One region of the Fulvimarina uroteuthidis genome, then DNA from elsewhere that is predicted to be linked to it. Evidence: predicted binding sites of a transcription regulator. Region 1 holds the regulator's gene; the other holds the start of a gene.
The links. Region 1 encodes LexA, which represses DNA repair genes until DNA is damaged. Its sites were predicted from a motif close to TGTTCNNNNTGTGTTCNG; they were not measured.
Positions count from the first base shown of each region.

Region 2: recA (recombinase RecA) is a predicted target of LexA. The motif match lies at 2,440-2,457, and genes of this name have one in related genera.

Region 1 covers NZ_JAXLPB010000002.1:263,108-274,674, reverse strand. The annotation lists gene gltA (citrate synthase) at 1-134, opposite strand, end outside; gene gltX (glutamate--tRNA ligase) at 300-1,724, opposite strand; gene U0C82_RS06275 (ComEC/Rec2 family competence protein) at 1,833-4,373, shown strand; gene lexA (transcriptional repressor LexA) at 4,367-5,083, opposite strand; gene U0C82_RS06265 (PQQ-dependent sugar dehydrogenase) at 5,318-6,511, shown strand; gene U0C82_RS06260 (DNA-3-methyladenine glycosylase I) at 6,876-7,517, opposite strand; tRNA gene U0C82_RS06255 (tRNA-Gln) at 7,679-7,752, shown strand; gene U0C82_RS06250 (DUF6538 domain-containing protein) at 7,895-8,776, shown strand; gene U0C82_RS06245 (SDR family oxidoreductase) at 9,831-10,622, opposite strand; gene U0C82_RS06240 (SDR family NAD(P)-dependent oxidoreductase) at 10,687-11,469, opposite strand; gene U0C82_RS06235 (sugar ABC transporter ATP-binding protein) at 11,487-11,567, opposite strand, start outside.
Region 2 covers NZ_JAXLPB010000003.1:290,558-302,124, reverse strand. The annotation lists gene alaS (alanine--tRNA ligase) at 1-1,138, opposite strand, end outside; gene recA (recombinase RecA) at 1,277-2,350, opposite strand; gene cckA (cell cycle histidine kinase CckA) at 2,669-5,131, opposite strand; gene U0C82_RS11125 (hypothetical protein) at 5,158-5,457, opposite strand; gene U0C82_RS11120 (flagellar biosynthetic protein FliO) at 5,435-5,797, shown strand; gene dksA (RNA polymerase-binding protein DksA) at 6,062-6,478, opposite strand; gene U0C82_RS11110 (cysteine synthase A) at 6,804-7,844, shown strand; gene U0C82_RS11105 (alanyl-tRNA editing protein) at 7,925-8,614, shown strand; gene ilvN (acetolactate synthase small subunit) at 8,676-9,248, opposite strand; gene U0C82_RS11095 (hypothetical protein) at 9,399-10,886, shown strand; gene murJ (murein biosynthesis integral membrane protein MurJ) at 11,023-11,567, opposite strand, start outside.

The sequences.
Region 1 (11,567 bases):
GGATCGAACGTGAAGAGACCGGTATCCTTGTAAAGCTGTGTGACGTCGACGACTTCGGGGCCGATCGTTCCCGAGCGGACCGGAAGTTCGGCGTTTTCCGAACCGAGCGTGAATTTGGCGGACTGGTCCGTCATGCATTTCCCCTTCCGTTCGCGGCTACTTTGGCAAGATCCGTCGATCTTTCGCAGCGCACAAGTTGTCTCAGGCATTGCCTACTTCATCCGAACCAACGGAACAAGTTGGCGCCGTTGCAGTGCAGTATGTTTCATCGAAGGCGAGAAGCCTGCAAGGCCTGCGGGTCAGCCCGCCGCCTGGTCCTTCAGCCGGGCGAGCGACTCGTCGCGGCCGAGCACCGCCAGGACGTCGAAGACGCCGGGAGAGGTCGTGCGGCCGGTCAGGGCGGCCCGCAGGGGCTGGGCCGCCTTGCCGAGCTTCATGTCCTTCTCCTCCGCATAGGCACGCACGGCCGCCTCGAGCGGTTCGACGGCCCATTCGGACACGGCCTCGAGACGCGGCGTGAGCCCGGCGATGGTCTCGCGCCCGCCGTCGGCGAGGATCGCCTCGGCCTTGTCCTCGATCGGCAGGGGACGGGCGGCGAAAAGATAGGTCGCGCTGTCGGCGAGCTCGACGAGGGTCTTGGCGCGCTCCTTCAGGCCCGGCATGGCGGCGAGCAGCATGGCGCGCGTCTCGGCGTCGCTCCGCGTCTTCAGAATGCCGCCGTTCGGCAGTGCGTCGCGTTCGCCCATCAGGGCATCGGTCAGGGTTTCGTCGTCCGACTGGCGGATCCACCATCCATTGACGGCTTCCAGCTTCTTGAAGTCGAAACGCGCCGCGCCCTTGTTGATGTCGCCGACGTCGAACCAGGCGATCATGTCCTGCGTGGAGATGATCTCCTCGTCGCCATGGCTCCAGCCGAGCCGAACGAGATAGTTGCGCAGCGCCACCGGCAGATAGCCCATGGCGCGGTAAGCCTCGATGCCGAGCGCGCCGTGGCGCTTGGAGAGCTTGGCGCCGTCCGGGCCGTGGATCAGCGGAATGTGCGCCATCACCGGCACGTCCCAGCCCATCGCCTTGTAGATGAGGGTCTGGCGGGCCCCGTTCGTCAGATGGTCGTCCCCGCGAATGATGTGGGTGACGCCCATATCGTGATCGTCCACGACCACTGCGAGCATATAGGTGGGCGAGCCGTCCGAGCGCAGCAGGACGAAATCGTCGAGCTCCTTGTTGTTGAAGGTGATTCGGCCCTGGACCTCGTCGTCGACGATGGTTTCTCCGTCGAGCGGCGCGCGCAGGCGGATGACCGGATCGACGCCGGCCGGCGCTTCCGACGGATCGCGGTCGCGCCAGCGCCCGTCATAACGCGGCGGCCGCTTTTCGGCGCGGGCCGTCTCGCGCATCTGCGCGAGTTCGTCCTGGGTGGCATAGCACTTGTAGGCCTGTCCCCTGGCCAGCAGCTCCTCGGCGACCGCCCGGTGGCGGCCTGCGCTCTCGAACTGCGAGACCGGGTCCCCGTCGGCCTCGAGCCCCATCCATTTCAGCCCCTCGATGATCGCCGTGACCGCCTCGGGGGTCGAACGCTCGCGGTCGGTGTCCTCGATGCGCAGCAGCATCCGCCCGCCCTTGGCGCGCGCGTAGAGCCAGTTGAACAGGGCGGTGCGGGCGCCGCCAATGTGCAGAAAGCCGGTTGGCGAGGGCGCAAAACGGGTAACGACGCCGTCCGTCATGGATGCTCCATTCATCGAGAGGTGCAATTTACACGGAAGATCGTTCCGCTTTGTCGAAGGCGTGTGTAGCATAGCGGACGGTGGTGACAAGAAACGGACCCTTGCCGCGTGCGTGATCCGCAGACCCTGCCCGAGACGGGCCGCTCCGCCGGGCCGATCCGGTTCGTGCGCGATCGCATGGGCGGGGCGGCGGCGTTTCTCGCGCGGTTCGCCCGCCGCCCCCCGGTCGTCGGTTTTTCGGGGATCGGAACCTGGCTCGCCGCCGAATGGCGCACCGAGCGTGCCTACCGAACGGACTTCCATATGGTCGCGATCGCGATGGCGGCCGGAGCGACCGCCGTCCATGGCCTCGGCGCCTCCCGGGGCGTGCTGGCGCTGACCGCGCTTTTGCTCGGGCTTCTCATGGCGATCCGGCACCTGTCGGGCAGAATGGGCGGCACGGCGGCGATGCGTGTCCTGGCGGGCCTCCTGGCCGGCATGGCACTCTCCCACGCCGAAATCTGGAGAACCGGCACGACGGTGTTTTCCGGCGAGGCGACCGTCTTCGTCGTGGGACGGATCGCCAGTCACGAGATCGACGAAAAGGGCCGCTCGCGCTATCTCGTCGACATCGAGAAGACCTTGCGCCCCGCGCTTTCGCGGCCGCCGCAGCGCGCCCGCATCGTGGTTCGCGCCGGGCACGCGATCATGGCGCCCGGCGATCGCTACGAGGGGCTCGTCCGGTTGCGTCCCCCTGCCGGGCCGGCCTTTCCCGGCGCGTACGATTTCGCGTTCGCCCCCTATTTCGACGGTCTCGGCGCCTACGGTTTCGCACTCGGCTCGCCGCGGCCAAACACCGGTCAGGATATGGCCGAAGCGCGGCAAGGCCTTATCGACCGGGCCCGGACGGGCATCGCCGGGTTGCGCGGCGCGATGACCGACCGCATTCGCACGATGATTCCAGGCCAGCCGGGCGCCGTCGCCGCCGCCCTCGTCACCGGGCAGCGTGAGGGAATCGACGAAGCCACGACGGAAGCCCTGCGCGCCACGGGGCTTGCCCACATTCTGGCGATTTCCGGGCTCCACGTCGCGCTCGTCGCCGGCTTTGCCATGATGTCGATCCGCCGGGGGCTGGCCCTGTTCGGTCCCCTCGCCCTCGTCTGGCCGATCAAGAAATGGGCGGCCGTCGGCGCGATCCTCGTCGCATCCTTCTATTTCGTCGTGTCGGGATCGAGCGTTGCGACCGAGCGGGCCTATCTCATGCTTCTCGTCATGCTGCTCGCGGTTCTCGCCGACCGTCCGGCCATCACGATGCGCAACGTCTCGATCGCCGCCATCGTCATCCTCGCGCTCAGTCCGCACGCCGTGCTGACCGCCAGCTTCCAGATGAGCTTCGCCGCGACCATCGGGCTCGTCGGCGTTTTCGGCGCCTACACGCGCCACAAGCACATGCGGTGGCGCACCCGCGGGCGCACCGAGCCGCCCTCGGGCGGCATCGCCCGGTCGGTTCTGATCTACATTGCCGGAACGGCGGCCACCGCACTGATCGCCGGGCTCGCGACGGCCCCTTATTCGATCTACCATTTTCAGCGTTTCGCCCCGTTCGGCCTCGTCGCGAACGTCGCCGTCATGCCTCTGTTCGCGCTTCTCATCATGCCGATGGCGCTGATCGGCGTGGTGTTGATGCCCTTCGGCCTCGATTCCCCGGCGCTTGCCGTCATGGGGTTCGGGCTCGACGTTCTGATAGGGGTCGCGGTCCGCCTCAGCCAATGGCTGCCGGACCAGCCGACCGGCATCGTCTCGCCGCTGGCGCTCATCGCCATGACGCTCGCGCTTCTCGTCTTCTGCGTCCCGGTCGGACGGCTGCGATGGGGAGCGGTTCCGATCGCCGGGCTGGGCTTTGCGTTCGCCGCAATACCGTTGGAACGGCCCGATGTCCTGATCTTCGAGGACGGCAAGACGTTCGCGGTCCTCGAAGACGGGGACATTCTTTATTCCGCAAAGCGGCCCAACGGCTTCGTCGCGGATCAATGGGACCGCGCCTTTCTTGCCGGCGGTGTGGAACGGGGCAGCCTGCAAGGCCTGGACGACTGCGCGTCGCAGCTCTGTCGCTTTTCGACCGGCAGCGGCATCGAGATCGCCTATACCACCGACTACCGGCTTCTCGGCCAAGCGTGCGACGCGGCGGACATCGCCATCGTCGCGCGGGCCGCACGCCAGACGCGCTGCCGGTCGGGCGCCCATCTCGTGACCTTCAGGACCCTGAGACGCACCGGTTCGCTCGCCATCCGCCGCGACCGCGCCTCCGGCGACATCCTGATCGAGCGTTCGATCCCGGAAGACCCGGCGCCGTGGAACCGGCACCGCCTTGCTGCCTGGCCGGAATATTGGAAGAATCCGGCGCCGAGGGACCCGCCCCTTGCGCCTAGGCCGGACGCGCCGGACGCGGGCGCGCATGCGGCGCCGCCGATCCGCGACGCGTCGTCCGGCGGCAAAGGCCCCGTCCCGACGCTGCCGGCGGCGGCAACGACATCTTCCGTTGCGCAGCGATCGGACGCGTTGGACGCGAACCCGCCCTTGGCGCCGTCCGGCACGCCGGATCGCGACAGGTCAACGTCCTCCACCGGCCCGGCCGCGGCCGAAACGGGCGGGCGGTCGATCCCTCAGTAACGGCGGATGAGGCCCACCAGCTTGCCCTGGACCTGAACCCGGTCCGACCCGAAGATCCGCGTCTCGTAGGCGGGATTGGCCGCTTCGAGCGCGATCGTATCGCCCTTCTTGCGAAACCGCTTGAGGGTCGCCTCTTCCTCGTCCACCAGCGCGACGACGATCTCGCCCTGGTTCGCCGTATCGCCGCGCCGGATGACGACCGTGTCGCCGTCGAGGATGCCGGCCTCGATCATCGAGTCGCCCTTGACCTCTAGCGCGTAATGCTCGCCGCCCCGCAACATGTCGGGCGGAACGGAAATCGAATGGGTGTTGTGCTGGATTGCGGAAATCGGCACGCCGGCGGCGATCCGGCCCATCACCGGGATCGAGATATTGGCGCCGGGCGCACGGCCGCCTCCCGCCTCGTCCGGCCGGGTGCGAGCCCCCTTGGAGCCTTCGATCACGCTCGGCTTGAACCCGCGCGGCGGCGGGGTCTGGGCCTCGGTCCGGCGCATCGCCTCGGGCAGCTTCAACACTTCGAGCGCGCGTGCGCGGTTGGGGAGGCGGCGGATGAACCCGCGCTCCTCCAGCGCCGTGATCAGGCGATGAATGCCCGATTTCGACTTGAGGTCCAACGCGTCCTTCATCTCGTCGAACGAGGGCGGCACCCCGGTCTCGGTCAAACGCCGATCGATAAAGGACAGAAGTTCGTGCTGCTTGCGCGTCAGCATACGGATCGGAGCCTCCAAAACAAAACCTGAACAACGGTATCTGTTCTTATTGTGTTCTGCAAGTGGAAGGAGCGAACGAATCGGGAAACATCCCTGTCCCCTTCGAGTCGGCAACGCCCCGGGGCACCTCGCCCGGGTTGCGGACCTGCGGCAAAATCTTCGTAAAGGCGGATATTCGTGTCCAGCGTCCCTATCTGGAAGGAAACGCGACCTCAATCCGACAGGAGACGAAGCATGATCCAGACCGCCTCGACCCGCTCGCGCACGCGCCGCCTTTCCGCCCTCGGTTCCCTTCTCGCCTCCGGCGTGCTCCTGGCCTCTCCGGCGCTTGCGCAGGAAAGCTTTTCGATCGACGGCAGCGAGGGCACCGCACTGACCGCGACCCCGCTGGCCGACTTCGAAGAACCCTGGGCCATGACGTTCCTGCCGGACGGATCGATGCTGGTGACGGAAAAGGCCGGCACGCTGCAGCACGTCTCGCCGGACGGCACCAAGACCGCCGTCGAGGGCATGTTCGACGTCGCCTATGGGGGGCAGGGCGGCTTCGGAGACGTGGTGGTCAGCCCCGACTTCGAGCAGTCGAACGCCATCTACCTCTCTTATGCCGAAAGCCTCGACGACGGGGCGACGTTCGGTGCCGCTGTCGCACGGGCCGTGCTCGACACCTCCGGAGGCACGCCGAAGCTGACGGACGTCACCAAGATCTGGGAGCAGGAGCCACACGTTCCCGGCAACGGGCACTATTCGCACCGCATCGCGTTCGGGCCGGAAGGGTCCGATCAGGAAGGCTTCATGTTCATCACCTCGGGCGATCGCCAGAAGCAGACGCCCGCCCAGGACATGGACAAGAACCTCGGCAAGATCGTCCGTCTCAACCTCGACGGCTCGGTCCCCGCAGACAACCCGTTTCAGGACCAGGGCGACCTTGCCAAGCAGTTCTGGACGGTCGGCAACCGCAATCTGCTGGGCATCGCCTTCGACGGCGAGAACCGATTGTGGGAAACCGAGATGGGGCCGCGCGGCGGCGACGAGTTGAACCTCGTCACGCCCGGATCAAACTATGGCTGGCCGGAAGCCTCGAACGGCGTCAACTATTCCGGCGTTTCGATCCCCGATCACGACCCGTCGGAAGACGGCTTCGCCGCTCCCAAGGTCTCCTGGGTGCCATCGATTTCGCCGGCCGGGTTGATCATCTATGACGGCGAGACCTTCGCCGACTGGCAGGGCGACGCGTTTCTCGGCGCGCTCTCGGGCCGTGCGCTGGTCCATGTCGACATCGAGGGCGAGTCCGCCAGCGAAGCGGAGCGCTTCTCGTGGGACAAGCGCGTTCGCGAGGTCGAACAGGGCCCGGACGGCGCGATCTGGGTGCTCGAGGACGGCAATGGCGGCCGGTTGATCAAGCTGACGCCGGCAGACGAAGCGAGCTGACGCGGGCTCGAACGACAGGGCCTCGCCGGCTGCAAGCGCCGGGGAGGTCGACCATGACCCCGCCGGTGCCTTTTTAAAAGGGCTCGCACGCGCCCGTACCGCTGCCCCGTCCGTATGGCATGGGGTCGGGGGCGCCGGACCGCCGCCGTCCGTCCCCGCGATCCGGTCTTCGAGGCCGGCGGATGGAGCCGGTCGTTCCGGTCCTTTTGCGACACGATTTGCGCCGATCCGGAAGCGGCGACGAAGGCACTGCGAGCGAACCTTCGAGCATCGGCGTTTGGTCGGACGCGGGATGCGCCCGCTATCCGTTGGCGTTCGAACATCGGGCTTTCCGACAATCGATCCCGATTTTCGGGCCGCTGTTCTAGGGACGCACGAACGCCGCACGGTCCCGTTCGCAGGCCTCGCGCACATGGCATCGGGGATAATGATCGTTGACGAAGCCCATGGACTGCATGAAGGCATAGCATGTCGTGGGTCCGACGAAGCGGAAGCCGGCCTTGCGAAGCGCCGCCGACAGCCGCCGGGAGGCGGGCGTGACGGGGTTGGCGCGTATCCATTCGGGCGTCACCTGGTCTGGCCGTTCGGTGGCCGCAGGCTCGTGCGCCCACAGGAACGAGGCCAGCGAGCCCTCCGCCTCGATCACCGCCGCCGTCGCCTTGGCATTGCCGATCACGGCTTCGATCTTGCCGCGATGGCGGATGATCCGGGCATCGGCGACAAGCCGGTCCACATCGCTTTCGCCCATCGCCGCGACCCGTTCGATCTCGAACCCGTGAAAGACCTCGCGAAACGCGTCGCGCTTCCTCAGGATCGTGATCCAGGACAGGCCGGCCTGAAAGCCTTCGAGGCAAAGCTTCTCGAAAAGCCGCCGGTCGCATCCCACGGGGCGCCCCCACTCCTTGTCGTGATATTGCCGGTAGAGCGGATCCTGCCCCGCCCACCGGCAGCGGCAAAGCCCATCCTCCGCGCCTTCGAGCAGGCCTGTGTCCGCGTGGTCGTCCATGACCCGAAGGATAGGCGACCGCCTCGCAAAGGCCAGCGCGAAAGCGCGCCGCGACACCCGGCGCATCGGCCGCCGGAACCGGCATGTCGATTTTTTTCCCGACAAAGGGTTTCCAATCCTGCGCCGAACCGATATATCGACCCTGCCCGACAACGGGCCATTGGGGAATAGGTTAACGGTAGACCCACGGACTCTGACTCCGTTAGTCCTGGTTCGAATCCAGGTTCCCCAGCCAGCACTCTCCAAATCATTGTAATCTTTTTCTCTCTTGATTGAGAATCCGTCAGCTTATCGTTCTCGCACTTGGGCCAAACCTGTAGTCCAGAGGTGATGGCCATTGTCGTCCGTCCGGGCTCTCGGACGAAGGAACCCGGTCGGTGGCTCGGCGGCATGACATTCCCACTCTCGAACGGCGTGGGCACACGTTTTGTTGGCGTGCTCGCGTGCCCGTGCGCTTCAGGCGCATGCCTCGGCAGGCGCGCTTGTCCTTCTCCCTGCGGTTGTCCGATCATCGCAAGGCGATCTACATGGCGCAGCGTCTGAACACGCTCCTTGCCGACCTGACCGTGAGACCGACTGCCGCCATGACGACGAAGGATCAGCTCGAACAGATCTTCCGCGCCGAGATCGAGCGCATGAACACCTATCTCGAGGACATCGCATTCGCCGCGCGGCGCGCAGGGACAACGGACGATGTCCGCGAGATGGAGGCCGATCTCGAGGTCGGTTGGGCGTACCGTCAGGGAGGCCGCCAGCATGCGGGTTCTAATTTCGCTCAGACGGTGAGTGTCGAGATAGGAGGCGAGCGAGCGCTTCACGTCGATGACGAGGGCGGAACGATAGCGCCGGTTCACGGTGACGAGGTCCGGCGTATAGGTCGACTTCGCCTTCGCGTCGGCATCGAAGGACAATCCGACGAGCGCCCCCGATCTGTTATGCGCAACCGCTTCAAGGGCGGCCGCCGTTACCGGAAGCCGGACGCTGCTGCCGAGGACGACGAGATCGGGGTTCGCCGCTCCGATCGCGATCATCGCGTCCTCAAGCAGCTTGCCCTCATGGAACGAGACCGAGCGGATGAGGGCCGCGACCGCGATGTAGCGACCGAGGATCGCGTCCGGGCTCGGTACGGCGGCAGCGACCTGAGCGACTGCCTTCTCGACGAACGGCTCAAGGTCGGCTGCGATGGCGTCGGGATCGAGGCGGCAGGGATAGGAGCGCGGCAGGTCCGCAGGTGCCGACGCCCTGTTCGAACGGTGTGAACCGGATGCGATATCCTCAGATGCGACGGTATCCTTGCGATCGGGGGGCGTCCCAACGCACGGACTGATCGAGACAGGGTTCGACTTCGCTGGTGTCGGCAGGGACGTCGAGAGCGCGGACGTTCTCCGTACACCGTGCGGAAGATGTTTGCGGCGGCCGACGCCGCGAGGCGCGGAGCGTGGATGGGTTCATGGGGGATATCCCTTCGATGAGGGACGACCGACGCCATGCATCCCGCCCAGACCAACATTCGAACGGCGGACCGTTCCGAAAGCGGATAGGACAGTATGTACGTCACGCCCGATCGTGCGGTGAGATCTCGCAGGTCGCGAGCCCTACCGTCAGCGAACGGTGCTGGTCGTCTCAGTGAAATGTGGAAAGGCGAACTAGACGAAGCACGCCGGAAAAGGCGGTCTCCGTCGAACAGCCGTTCGGGCCGATCGGATCGATCAGGCGAACGAAACGGCGCAAGCGCGCGCGATTCGGAAGAGACCGATGTGCGTGTTCGTTAAAACTTTCAACGAAGGGACGAAGCGGATATGGCTCGTCATAGCCTGGGACCTCTCACTTAGGTTCTGGGTCAGGCCCTCGTCCGGTGCTGTAACACCGACGGGGGCCGTTTGCTTCAAGGGCGGCGGATGACCCGTTGGTCCGCTGCCTGCCTGATGACCTGCCGCCCTCAACCACCGATCGCAAGGCGTCGATACGAGCAAACTTGCTAACGTGGTTAACGCCGGGCTCGCTTGCGACGGCGCAGTTTCCCGCTCGACCCGTCGACCATCCGCAGGCTATGCAGTCTTCCCACTCAGGTAGCAGTTGTCGAAGCGGACATGGAGTGCGTCGGACATGCTCGTATTCTCGATCGTCATGGCGTTCTCCTCTCGGTGTCGAGAGGGGGCCAATTCTTCGCTTCGTCAGGGGGTCAGTTTCTCAGTTCGCCCGACATCGTGCCCTCTCGGCCCCTTGGCCTGGCTTTACTCCGCCACACTGGCCTGGATTTGCTCCGTCGTTGAGACTGCTACTGCGGTCCGGGACTGAACATCTGGGCCCGTTTCACCAGCAGCAGAAGCCGCCGTCGACGAGAAGATCGACGCCTGTGCAATAGGACGCGGCGTCGGACAGGAGGAAGATCGCGGGTCCGACCATCTCGTCGACGCTTGCCATGCGCTGCATGGGAGTCTGGCTCTCGAACTCTTTGGTCTGGTGCACCATTTCGGGCCGCGTGTTCATTGGCGTCGCGGTGTAGCCCGGGCTGATGGAATTCACGCGGATGCCGCGATCGACCCATTCCATGGCCATCGACTTCGACATATGGATGACGCCGGCCTTGGAGGCGTTGTAGTGGACCTGGTTGAGGCCCCGGTTGACGATTACGCCGGACATGGACGCGATGTTGACGATCGAACCGCCCTTGCCGTGGGCGAGCATGGCGCGCGCTTCGGCGCGGCAGGACAGCCAGACCCCCTTCATGTTGATGTCCATGAGGGTCTGATACTGCGCCTCGTCCATTTCCTCGCAAGGCGCCGCATTGGCGATTCCGGCGGCGTTGACGGCAAGACGCAGCGACCCGAGTTCGGCTTCCGCGCGCTGCACGGCATCGCTCAGCGCCGTCTGCGACGTGACGTCCGCTGCGATCTCGACCGATCTGCGGCCGGTTCCGGCAATGAAGTTCGCCGTCTCGGCAAGGCCACCATCCGTGCGCCGGTCGATCAGCGCCACGTCGGCGCCGCTCTGGGCAAGGCCCATGGCGATGCGCTGGCCAATGCCGCTGCCGGCTCCAGTGACGAGGGCGACGCGACCCGAGAGATCGAAGAGGGCCGGGGCATTCAAGGTGATTTCGGGCATGGGAAGGGTCCGGTGTTGTCGGTAATCGATGACGAGATGGGGTGGAGATCCGTATGGCCGAGGATCAGGACATGATCAGCCCGCCATCTACGTTGATCGCCTGTCCGGTGATGTAATCGGCGTCTTCGCTGGCGAGAAAGGCGATCAGGGCCGCGACGTCCTTGCCCTTGCCGGCGCGCTTCATCGGAATGTTCCGCACCCAGCTCGCCATAAGTTCGCCGGGAGCGTAGTCACCGAGCATCTCGCCCCAGACGCGGTCGTTATAGTCCCACATATCCGTCTCGATGATGCCGGGGCAGACGGCGTTCACCGTGATGCGGTCTTCCGCCACTTCCTTGGCGAGGCTCTGCGTCAGGCCCATCACCCCGAATTTCGAGGCCGCATAGTGCGGCGTGTAGATGAAGCCCTCGCGCGCCTGCCCGGAGGCGATGTTGACGAGGCGCCCGCCGCGCCCGGCCTTGCGCATCCAGCCAATCGCCTCGCGGCAGCACAGGAACGTGCCCTTCGTGTTGACCGCCATGGTGGCATCCCACTCGCGTTCGCCGAGATCTTCGACCTTGGCGATCGTGATGATCCCGGCGTTCTGGACCGAAATGTCCGGCGGACCGAACTCCCGCTCGGTCTTCTCGTAGAGCGCGGTGACCGACTGCGCGTCGGCGACGTCGCAGACGACCCCGATGGCGGCCGCGCCGGTCTCTCGAAGCGACGCCGCGGCGTCCTCGACCTGCGCCTCGATCGAGGCGATCACGAGATTGGCCCCTTCGCTCGCGAAACGATGGGCGATCGCAAACCCGATCCCCTTATTGCCACCGGTCACGACGACGGTTCGTCCTTCGAAGCGCTTCATTGGGCTCTCCTTTCCCATCAGGCGGTCGCAAGTTCCATGACCGAAACGTCGTTGGCTGCCTCGCGGTCAAGGATTCCCGCCTGCCGGCCCGCCGCCAT
Region 2 (11,567 bases), on a different contig from region 1:
CTGCGTCCATTCCTTGTGTCGCATCGTCGAGCAGCGACAGACCGCGATCGAGAGTCAGGAGAAAGCGTTTCTCCTCCAACTTCAGGGTTTCTGAAATCAGGGCTTCGCCGCGAACGAGTTCGGGGTAGGCCCGCCCCATCTCGGCGACAAGGGCCGGCAGCACCTTGTAGAGCACGGGTTCGTTCGCGCCCAGAAGTCGGGCATGGCGCATGGCGCGGCGCATGATGCGCCGCAGGACGTAGCCGCGCCCCTCGTTCGACGGCAGGACCCCGTCGGCGATCAGGAACGCGGTCGAGCGAAGATGATCGGCGATGACGCGGTGGCTGGCCGTCTGCCTGCCTTCCGCGCGCGAACCGATCGCCTGCTCGATGGACGCGATGAGGGTCCTGAAGAGATCGATGTCGTAATTGTCGTGAACGCCCTGCAGCACCGCCGCGATCCGTTCGAGCCCCATTCCCGTGTCGATGGACGGACGCGGCAGGTTCAGGCGTTCGTCCGCCGAAACCTGCTCGTACTGCATGAAGACGAGGTTCCAGATCTCGATGAACCGGTCGCCGTCCTCGTCCGGACTGCCGGGAGGGCCGCCGGGAATATGGTCGCCATGGTCGAAGAAGATTTCCGAGCACGGACCGCACGGACCGGTCTCGCCCATCGTCCAGAAATTGTCGGACGTGCCGATCCGGATGATCCGGTCGTCGGACAGGCCGGCAATCTTGCGCCACAGGCCCGCGGCCTCGTCATCGTCCGCATAGACGGTGACGAGAAGCTTTTCTGCGGGCAGGCCGAACTCCTTGGTGATCAGGTTCCACGCCAGTTCGATGGCCCGGTCCTTGAAGTAATCGCCGAAGGAGAAGTTTCCGAGCATCTCGAAGAAGGTGTGGTGCCGGGCCGTGTAGCCGACATTGTCGAGATCGTTGTGCTTGCCGCCCGCCCGCACGCATTTCTGCGACGTCGCGGCGGTGGCGTAGGGCCGCTTTTCCTCGCCCGTGAAGACGTTCTTGAACTGCACCATGCCGGCATTCACGAACATCAGCGTCGGATCGTTACGCGGCACGAGAGGCGAGGACGGCACTTTCTCGTGCCCGTTCTTCGCGAAGTAGTCCAGAAACGCGGACCGGATTTCGTTGACGCCACTCATCGTCGCAACCTTTGGAGAATCAGCCTATCGGGCGGCCGGGCACACTGCATGCCGGCCCGCCCGTTTCGACGCCGTTCTACAAACACCGCTCGCCGCTGTAAATCGAAGACGCGGAGCACGGCATGCGAAACATCAGGCTCACGCGTCGTCGCCCTCGCCCGGCGTGTCGTCTTCCAGAAGCTTCTCGGCCAGAATTCCGGCGTTCTGGCGAATGGCCAGCTCGATTTCCTCGGCCGCGGCCGGATTGTCGCGCAGGTACTGCTTGGCGTTCTCGCGGCCCTGGCCCAGTCGCTGGCTGTTGTAGGAAAACCATGCGCCCGACTTCTCGACGATGCCGGCCTTGACGCCGAGATCGACGAGTTCGCCCATCTTCGAGACGCCCTCGCCATACATGATGTCGAACTCGACCTGCTTGAACGGCGGGGCGAGCTTGTTCTTGACGACCTTCACCTTGGTCTGGTTGCCCGTCACCTCGTCGCGATCCTTGATCGAACCGATGCGGCGGATGTCGAGACGTACGGAGGCATAGAACTTGAGGGCGTTGCCGCCGGTCGTCGTCTCGGGCGAGCCGAACATGACGCCGATCTTCATCCGGATCTGGTTGATGAAGATGACCATGCACTTCGAACGCGAAATCGAACCGGTGAGCTTGCGCAATGCCTGGCTCATCAGGCGCGCCTGCAGGCCGGGCAGCGAATCGCCCATCTCGCCCTCGATTTCGGCACGCGGCGTCAAGGCCGCCACCGAATCGACGACGAGAACATCGATCGCGCCCGAACGCACCAGCGTATCGACGATCTCGAGCGCCTGCTCGCCGGTATCCGGCTGCGAGACCAAAAGGTTTTCCAGGTCGACGCCCAGCTTGCGGGCATAGATCGGATCGAGCGCATGCTCCGCGTCGACGAATGCGCAGATACCGCCCTTCTTCTGGGCTTCCGCGATCGTGTGAAGTGCGAGCGTGGTCTTGCCCGAGCTTTCCGGGCCGTAGATCTCGACGACGCGCCCCTTCGGCAAGCCGCCGATCCCAAGCGCGATATCGAGCCCCAGCGAGCCGGTCGACACCGTGTCGATCTCGATGCTCTGATTGTTCTGCCCGAGTTTCATGATCGAACCCTTGCCGAAGGCACGTTCGATCTGAGAGAGCGCGGCGTCCAGCGCCTTGGTCTTATCCACGGAGTTTTCCTCGACGAGCCTGAGGGCATTCTGGGCCATACAACCGCTCCTTAATGCATTGGGCGCCACGGGCGCAACGCTGACGACAGACCCTATCTATGTACATGCTTTGTTCCGGTCAAGGTTTTTGTTTCCATTTTGTTCTCTTGCTTGACGCTCGTCGAACCGCGACCGGCCCGACCGCGGCTGAGGGGCGACGAGCGGCGGCCAACTCGATCAGGGCGGGCCAGGCCGCCCGCCACGCATGTTCCGGACGCGAGGGGCGAACCGGTCAGGAATCGATCCTGAAGCCCCTCGCCGCCGCGGTTTTGCCGCCGAGCTCGGCCCTCGCCCCTGCCGGTCGGTCTGCCGCAGGTTTCAGTCCTTGCTTTCGAGCATCTGCTTGACGGTCATCGCCAGTTCCTTCTGGGAGAACGGCTTCGACAGGAACCCGAACTTCTCACCGACCGGGAGGTTCTTCGCGAACGCTTCCTCGGCATAGCCCGACACGAAGACGAATTTCATGTCCGGTCTGATCTTGCGCATTTCGCGAAGCAGCGTCGGACCGTCCATCTCGGGCATGACGACGTCGGAAACCACGAGGTCGATCTTGCCGTCCAGCGCTTCGAGAACGTCGAGCGCATCGAGGCCGGAATCGGCCTCGTGGACGTCGTACCCCTTGAGCTTCAGGGCGCGAACGCTTCCGGCGCGGACATAGTCCTCGTCTTCCACGAGAAGAATGGTCGCGGTGCCCGACAGATCGATCTTTTCCGGCGTTCCGGTGGGCTTCGTCTGGTCCGGCATCGTGACGGCGACATCGGGCACGTAGCGCGGCAGGAAGATCCGGAACACCGTTCCCTTTCCTTCGGTCGAATCGACGTAGATGAAGCCGTTCGACTGCTTGATGATGCCGTAGACCATGGACAGGCCGAGGCCGGTGCCCTTGCCGATCTCCTTGGTCGTGAAGAATGGCTCGAAGATCCGTTCGGCGACATCGGCGGGCATTCCCGTTCCGGTGTCGGCGACCTCGACGAGGACATAGTCGATCTTCGGCATTTCCGGATGTTCGTAGGTCGGCGCCTCGGCCGCATCGACGTTTCGCGTCGCGATCGAGATCGTGCCGCCGTTCGGCATCGCATCGCGCGCATTGCCCACCAGATTGGTGATCACCTGCTCGAACTGGCCGATATCGGCCATTACCGGCCACAGGTCGCGGGCGTGGCGGCGCTCGAGCTTCGTGCGGTCGCCGGCGATCCGCTTCAGCAGAAGGTCGAGATCGGCAACGACATCGGTAAGGCTCAGCATCTTCGGACGCATCGTCTGGCGCCGCGAATAGGCGAGAAGCTGGCGCACGAGCGAAGCGGCGCGGTTCGCGCTCTGCTTGATCAGGAGAAGATCCTGGAAAGCCGGATCGCCGGGCTTCTGGTTCATCAGCAGGAAGTCGACCGATGCGGTGATCACGGTCAGGACGTTGTTGAAGTCGTGGGCGATGCCGCCCGCCAGATTGCCGACCGCCTGCATCTTCTGCGCCGTGGCGAACTGATCCTCCAGCGCGCGCTGGTCGGTGATGTCGACGGCGTAGAGGATGATCGTCTCGTCTTCGCTGGTATCGCGGTCTGGAATGACGTTCAGATAGATGCGCGCCGAGCGTGGCTTGTCGCCCCGCATCGTCACGTCCACCGGCGCGATCTCGGCCTCGCCCTCGCTTGCGGCCTGAAGGCGCTCGCGCATTCTCTCGGCGCTCTCGTCGTTGAGGAGCGTGAGGAACGGGACGGCCTCGCGCGAGGCCTTTTCGCCGAACAGGCGCGCGAAGGCCGGATTGGACCGTCTGCTCTCGAACTTGTCGTTGAGCGACGCGATCGCCATCGGCGCCGCATTGAAGAAGCGATTGAGCCGTGCGCCCGCAGCTTCCGCATGGCTGCGCTGGGGCGAGGTTTCGCTGAGGATGATCGCGCGAAGCCCGGCGCTGCCATCGCGCTCGCGCGCCTTCTGGACGATCATCTTGACCGGCAGGATGCGCCCCTTGCCCGTCGTCAGGTCGAGCTCGATGGTCTGGATCGCGCCCTCCTCCAGCGGCCGCGTCCGGGCGACGAGCTCGGTTCGGGCAGCTTTCGGAAGGAATTCGGTCAGGGCCGTCCGGCCGGGCTGGAAATCGCCGAGATCGGTGTCGAGCCAAGTCGCGAGCGTCGCATTAAGATAGGTGAGATTGAGGTCGGCGTCCGAGGCGAAGAAGCCGACGGGCGCCTTGTCGAGATAGTCGATCGCATCCTGAAGGGTGCGGAACGAGGCCTCCTCCTCGCGCCGGTCCGCCGTGATATCGGCGATCTGCCAAGCTTGCAGCGAGCCCGTGCGCGCCTCGATGGGGCGAACCGACACGCGGTACCAGCGCGCATGGCTGTCCTCCCCGGACAAGGGCGAATCGAGCCGAAACTCACGGTGCCCGCCATTCTTCTCCCGCGCCGCCTTGGCCAGCCAGTAGACATCCTCCGCCGCGCCCGCATGGCGCGCGAGAAGCTGGACGGGCGGCGGAACGCTCGCCCCCTCTTCCTTGCCGATCAGCCGGCCATAGGATCGGTTCGCATAGACGACGGCGCCCTTCCGATCGACGAAGACCGCGCCCTGGCGCGCGCCGTCGAGAAAGCTGCGGGCCGCCGACCCGTCATCGGTCTTGGCGCTGAGCGAGAGGAAACCGAGCGCCAGACCAAACAGGGCGACGATGCCAATGGCTGCGAGAAGGGAAAACAGAACCAGGAGCGCCACGCGCCCATTGTCGTTTCCGAAAAGGGCAAGACCTGCCGCAACCAGGATCAGACAGCCGCCGAAGAAAAGCAGACGCCGCACATTACCCGCTCGTTCCGTTTGATCGATCAACGGCTTTTCGAGTGCGTTGGCCATCGTTTCCGTCCGTATCTGTCCAGTTCATGCGGCATGGCATTCTGGATCTGGAGAGCCGCGCGGCGGGCGGAATCCGGCTTCGGCTCCTGCTCGCATTCCACGGCCATGTTGCAATTCTGCCGGGGACCATAGAGGAAATCGACACATCCGTCGCGCGTTAACGCCGTCAGGCTTGCACCAAGCTTTTCGCGCAACACGCGCATCCGGCCGATCGTCTCGCGTCCCGTCCTCGAAAGGAGAATTGCACCGATGCCGAACTGGTTCGCGACCATGGTGGGGGAAACCTTCGCGCCCATTCTATGGGTTCTCTTCGTCGCCACGATCGTCTGCGCACTGGCGGTCGTCACGCTTCTCACCATCCGAAAGGCAAGCGGCTCGCCCTCGCTGATGATCGGCGCGAAGGCGCGGGCGCCGCGGCTTGCCGTCGTCGAAATGGTGAGCATCGGGGATCGACGCCGCCTTGTCCTCATCCGGCGGGACGATGTCGAGCATCTCCTCCTGATCGGCGGAAGCGGCGATCTCGTCATCGAAAGCGCGATCGGCACGCCGGGGGTGCGGCAGACAGATACAGGACCGACAGACCGGGACGAGATCAGACAGGCATCGCGATGAGGACGGGCGAAGCCTGTGTCATGACCGGTCGGCGAAACGGGCACTCGCGCGCCATTCGTTCGGACGGCGCCGCCCGAAGGCGTGCGGGCAGGTCGAATGCCGTCGAGAATTCGAAATGAGACGTCCCGCCTCGAGCGCCCCTATCGAGGCGCATGACGACAGGAGGCGGTCCTGTTCGGCTTCCCGACGAGGCGAGCGGTCGTCGAGGCGCACGGCCGACCGTTGCGGACCGTTCGAGACGCCGCGCTTCCGAAGCGTCAGCGGTCAGTCGTCGCGATAGATCTTCTCGCGGCGCTCATGGCGTTCCTGGGCTTCGAGGGACAGGGTCGCGATCGGCCGGGCGTCGAGACGCTTGAGAGCGATCGGCTCGCCGGTTTCCTCGCAATAGCCGTAGGTGCCTTCCTCGATCCTCTGCAGCGCCGCATCGATCTTGCCGACCAGCTTGCGCTGCCTGTCGCGCGCCCTCAGCTCGATCGAGCGATCGGTCTCCGAGGATGCACGATCGGCGGCATCAGCCTGGTTCGGGCTCTCGTTCGCGAGCGCCTCGAGCGTCTCGCGCGACTCGCGAAGAATATCGGCTTTCCAGGCCTTGAGCTTCTGCTTGAAATACTCCCTCTGGCGCTCGTCCATGAACGAACTATCCTCAGGCAAAGATGTTACGACTTCAAGGGCTTCACTCATACGGTCCTCCAACGCCAAGCGTCCGGCTTATAACTGCGTGGGTTTTTCGAGACAAGCGCAAGTCTGCCGCACTTTGAGGTAAAAATAGCCATCATCCGAGTTGTCGCCCATCGCCCAAAATGCGTATTTCCACATATTCTTCAAAGTCCTGACAGGGGGCCGGGTGCCTGGATGCGAACCGGATCCCGTCCCAATCCGATGGATCGATCGCGTCCCGCACCTTATGCCAGTCGTCACTTGCTTGAGCCTCGCCCATGGAACACCATGCGCTAGTCTTTGTTCATCCTCATCCACCGACCGCCAATCCAGAAAGCCCCGGAGACCCATGTCACGCTTCAATTCCGTTCTCGATGCGATCGGCAACACGCCCCTCATCCGACTTCATCGCGCATCGGAAGAAACCGGGTGCGAAATTTACGGGAAGGCCGAATTTCTCAATCCGGGCCAATCGGTGAAGGATCGGGCCGGTCTGTTCATCATCCGGGACGCCGAGGAAAAAGGCCTGCTTGAGCCCGGCGGCATCATCGTGGAGGGAACGGCCGGAAACACCGGCATCGGCCTCTCGCTCGTCGCCAACGCCTTGGGCTACAGGACCGTGATCGTCATCCCGGAGACCCAGAGCGAAGAGAAGAAGGACGCTCTCCGGTTGATGGGCGCCGAGCTGATCCAAGTGCCGGCGGTGCCCTACAAGAACCCGAACAATTATGTGAAGCTTTCGGGGCGACTGGCTGAAACCATTGCGAAATCCCACTCAGCCGGCGCGATCTGGGCGAACCAGTTCGACAATGTCGCCAACCGCGATGGCCATGTGGTGACGACGGCGGAGGAGATCTGGCACGACACCGGCGGGGAGATCGACGGCTTCGTGTGCGCGGTCGGCACCGGCGGCACCCTGGCCGGCACGGCGCTCGGCCTCAAGCGCCATTCGGGCCGCATCAAGATCGCGATCGCCGACCCGATGGGCGCGGCGCTCTACAACTATTACGCTCATGGCGAGATGAAGTCGGAAGGCTCTTCGATCACCGAAGGCATCGGCCAGGGTCGGGTGACCGCGAACCTCGAAGGCTTCGAGCCCGACTTCGCCTACCAGATCGGGGACCCGGAAGCTTTGAAGATCGTCTTCGACCTCGTGACCGAGGAGGGGCTTTGCCTCGGCGGATCGTCCGGCATCAACATCGCCGGCGCGATCAGGCTCGCGAAGGAAATGGGACCGGGGCACACGATCGTGACGATCCTGTGCGACTACGGCAACCGCTACCAGTCCAAGATGTTCAACCCGGCCTTCCTCAAGGAAAAGGGTCTTCCGGTACCCGATTTCGTCACGAAGGCCCCGCAGTTCGACGTTCCGTTCGAGACCGTGGACTGACGCAGGTGGGTGAGACCGTGAACGCCGAAGGGCTCGCAGAGACCGAGCGGGTCTATCAGCACGACGCCTATCTTTCGACCATGGAAGCCCGTCTCGTCGGCCTTTCGGGGGCAAGCGGACTCGTCTTCGACCGGACGAACTTCTATGCCGCGAGCGGCGGGCAGCCGGGAGACAGCGGCTTCGTCGAACGCGGCGACGGCACCAAGACGCGGATCGTCGATACGGTCTTCTCGCCCGGCAAGCAGCAGGTCGTCATGATCGCCGAACCGGACGCTGAACTGCCCTCGCCCTGCGAAACGCTGACGCTGCACGTCGACTGGCAACGACGCTACCGGCTGATGCGCATGCACACGGCCTGCCATCTCCTGTCCGTTGTCTGCCCCTTCCCGATCACGGGAGCGGCGGTGGGCGAGGCGGAAAGCCGGATCGATTTCGACTGGCCGGAGGCGGAGGCCGACAAGGCCGCGATCTCCGCGCAGCTGATGGACCTCGTGACGGCCAATCATCCGGTCTTCGTCCGCGATATCACCGAGGCCGAACTCGACGCCAATCCCGGACTGGTGAAGTCCGCCAACGTCAAGCCGCCGCGCGGCGTCGGCACGGTCCGGCTGGTCTGCATCGGCGAGGCGTCATCGGTCGACGCGCAGCCCTGCGGCGGCACGCACGTGTCGGAGACCGGCGAAGTCGGCGAGATCCACATCGGAAAGATCGAGAAGAAGGGCAAGGCGAACCGACGGCTCCGCATCCGGTTCGGCGCCCTGCCCCGATAGGCCGACGTTCCGTCCCATGAGGCCTGGCCTTGCCGGATCGCAAGGCTCGTCTCCGGCGGCGTCAGTCGCCGCGCGGGCCCCGCGACAGAGCGGCGACGCCCGTCCGGCAGATCTCGACGAGCCCCAGCGGTTCAAGGATCGCGCAGAAGCGATCGATCTTGCTCGGACGGCCGACGATCTCGAACACGAAATGCTCGATCGACGAATCGACGACCTGCGCACGGAAGATGTCCGCAAGGCGCAGCGCCTCGACACGCTTCTCGCCCTTGCCCGCGACCTTGATGATCGCGAGCTCGCGCTGGATCGGCTTGCTCGCCTCGTCGCCGCCGCCGCTCAGGGTGAGGTCGATGACGCGGTGCACCGGCACGATCCGGTCGAGCTGGCTCTTCAACTGCGCGATGACATGAGGGAAGCCGCGCGTGACGATCGTGATCCGTGACAGATGCTTCTCGTGCTCGGTCTCCGACACGGTCAGGCTCTCGATATTGTAGCCGCGTCCCGAGAACAGACCGATCACCCGTGCCAGGACGCCCGGCTCGTTGTCGACGATGATCGACAGGGTGCGCGACTGCGTCTCTTCCTGTTCTGGCGTGATGAAATAGGCCGAAGCAGGCGGCTGGACGGGCTGGGTCATGGGTCAACTCGATCAATGCGGGAAACAGGGCTGCCGCACCATAACGAGGCCAGCCTAAAAGAAAAGACCGCCGGTTCGACTTGCAGAAGCCGGTCCCGGTGCAATCTTCTTGAAGGAAAACAGCAAAAGACATTGGGCAAGGACATGGCGATGAAACCCTGGACATCCATGATCGCAGCCGGCACGGCGCTTGCGCTGCTTCCCCAGACGGGCAGCGCCCAGGAGACCGACCGGCAGTGCAACATGGTCCCGAACGCCTCGGGAATCGAACTCCTGATCTCGGTGGAAGGCATACCGGGCCGCTACGCGCTCACCTGCCGCAACGGCGCACTCGTCGCTGTGCCGGCAGAGGCCGCCGGGCTCGTCTCCGCACCGACCCCGCAGGCGCAGGCGACCCGGAGCGCGGCACGCACCGTCGACGCGCTGATCAGCGGCACGACGCCGCCGGAAACCGAAATCGGCCGCAACATGGCCGGCATCACGTCGCAGGGCGACACGCCGGCACGCGGCGAAACGGCACCGGCCTCGGCCGATTCGCAGGGTTCGGGTGAACCAACCGCGCCGTCCGATGCCGCGCCGCAGGACCCGGTGGCGGGCGATATTCCCGCCGTGGCGACCGTCGATCGATCGACCGGAACCACCGACGAGCCTCCCGTCGTCTCGGCGCCGCCACCGTCGGTCACGACCAAGAGCGGGCCGGGTTCGATGGATGCCCAGAAGGCGGCCGCCGCCGCGGTCTCCGATCGAGCGAACGCGCCAGCCGGTGCCGGCGCCCCGGCCACCGGAACGTCGGACGCCGCCAACACGCCGGAGAAGCCGGACGCGGCAACCGAAGGACCTCGCACGCCCGGTGCTGCGACCGGCGCCGCCGAACCACGCCCGTCCGGCGCTCCGCTTGAAACCGGGCCCGGCGCGCTTGCCGAACAGATGGCCGCCGCGACGTCCGGCGCCCCGGCGAGCGGCTCTGCGCCCGCGCCATCGAAGACGGGGCCCGGCAGCCTCGACGAGCAGAAGGCCTCCGCCTCCCGCGCAGCGCGGCAGGACGCGCCGAACGGCGCGGCGGTGCGGCCCCCGTCGGACACGGCGTCCTCGGCACGGAACGACGATGCGGGCGCGTCGACCACACCCGATGCAACGCCGGAACCGGACAAGACGGCCGTTGCCGCTCCGAAGGCGGACGCCGTGCCCGATCTTCGCGTCACCCCCGGCGGCACGAAGGCTGCGGGAGACGAAGAAGAGGCCGACATGATCGCAGTCCCGGCGAACGTCATCGCCAGCGCGAAGCTCGCCCTTCCCGGCGTTACCTTCAGCTCGGTCTCGATGCGCGAGGTCGAGGACGGCCAGCTGTTCGCGCTACGCGGACAGACCGAGACCGGAACGCCCGTCGCCATCGCCGTCGAGCCGGAGGGCCGGATCGTGAGCGTCGATCGTCCGATCGATCCTGCCCAGGTTCCGGACATGGTGGACCGGATCGCCAGGGCGCTCCTGCCCGACCGGTCGGTGGAGGACGTCCTGCTTTCGACGCGGGATAATTATTCGAGCTACTTCATCTTTCGCGGGGTCGACGATCAGGCGGTCCCGTTCGCTCTGGAGGTTCGCTCGGACGGTCAGGAATCGCGTTTCGTCACGCCGAACTGAGGCGACCGCGCCGCGGACTGCCGATGAAACGAAAACACCGCCCGCCGTCTCGGCAGGCGGTGTTTTTTGTAAGTGACGGGCCGGGGGCGACGGACGGGTCATCCGGCTCCCGGGCGCACGCGCCGGATCGTGCGTTCTAAGGCTTCGGGCGTCGACGCCTGACAAGGCCCATGACGAGTTTGCGATCGGCCGCGCCGGTCGCGAACGCGAGGGCGAAATAAACCAGCATGGCAACTCCCACGAGGATCAGGATCGCCAAGACCTGCGTCGCCACGGCATCGTTCGGGTCGAGCCAGTCGCCGAGCTCCCACATCATCGCGACCAGGGAAACCCCCATTACTCCCGCGCAGACCAGCACGAGCAGGCAGCGTTTCATCAGTTGCCGGTCGATCTCCCAGAGGCCCTTTCGATAGAGACCCCAGAACAGGAGGCCGGCGTTCAGCCATCCCGCGATCGTGGTCGCGAGCGCGATGCCCTGCTCGGCCATGACCTGAAAGAGCGCCAGGGACAAGACGATGTTGGCGACCGCCGAGATCATGGTCGCGATCATCGGGCTTCGCGTGTTCTCCCGGGCGAAATAGCCCGGCTGAAACACTTTCATCATCACGAAAGCCGGCAGGCCCAACGCGTAGAGACCGAGGACGCTGGCGACGAGAGGCGTCGCGGTGGGCTCGAACTCGC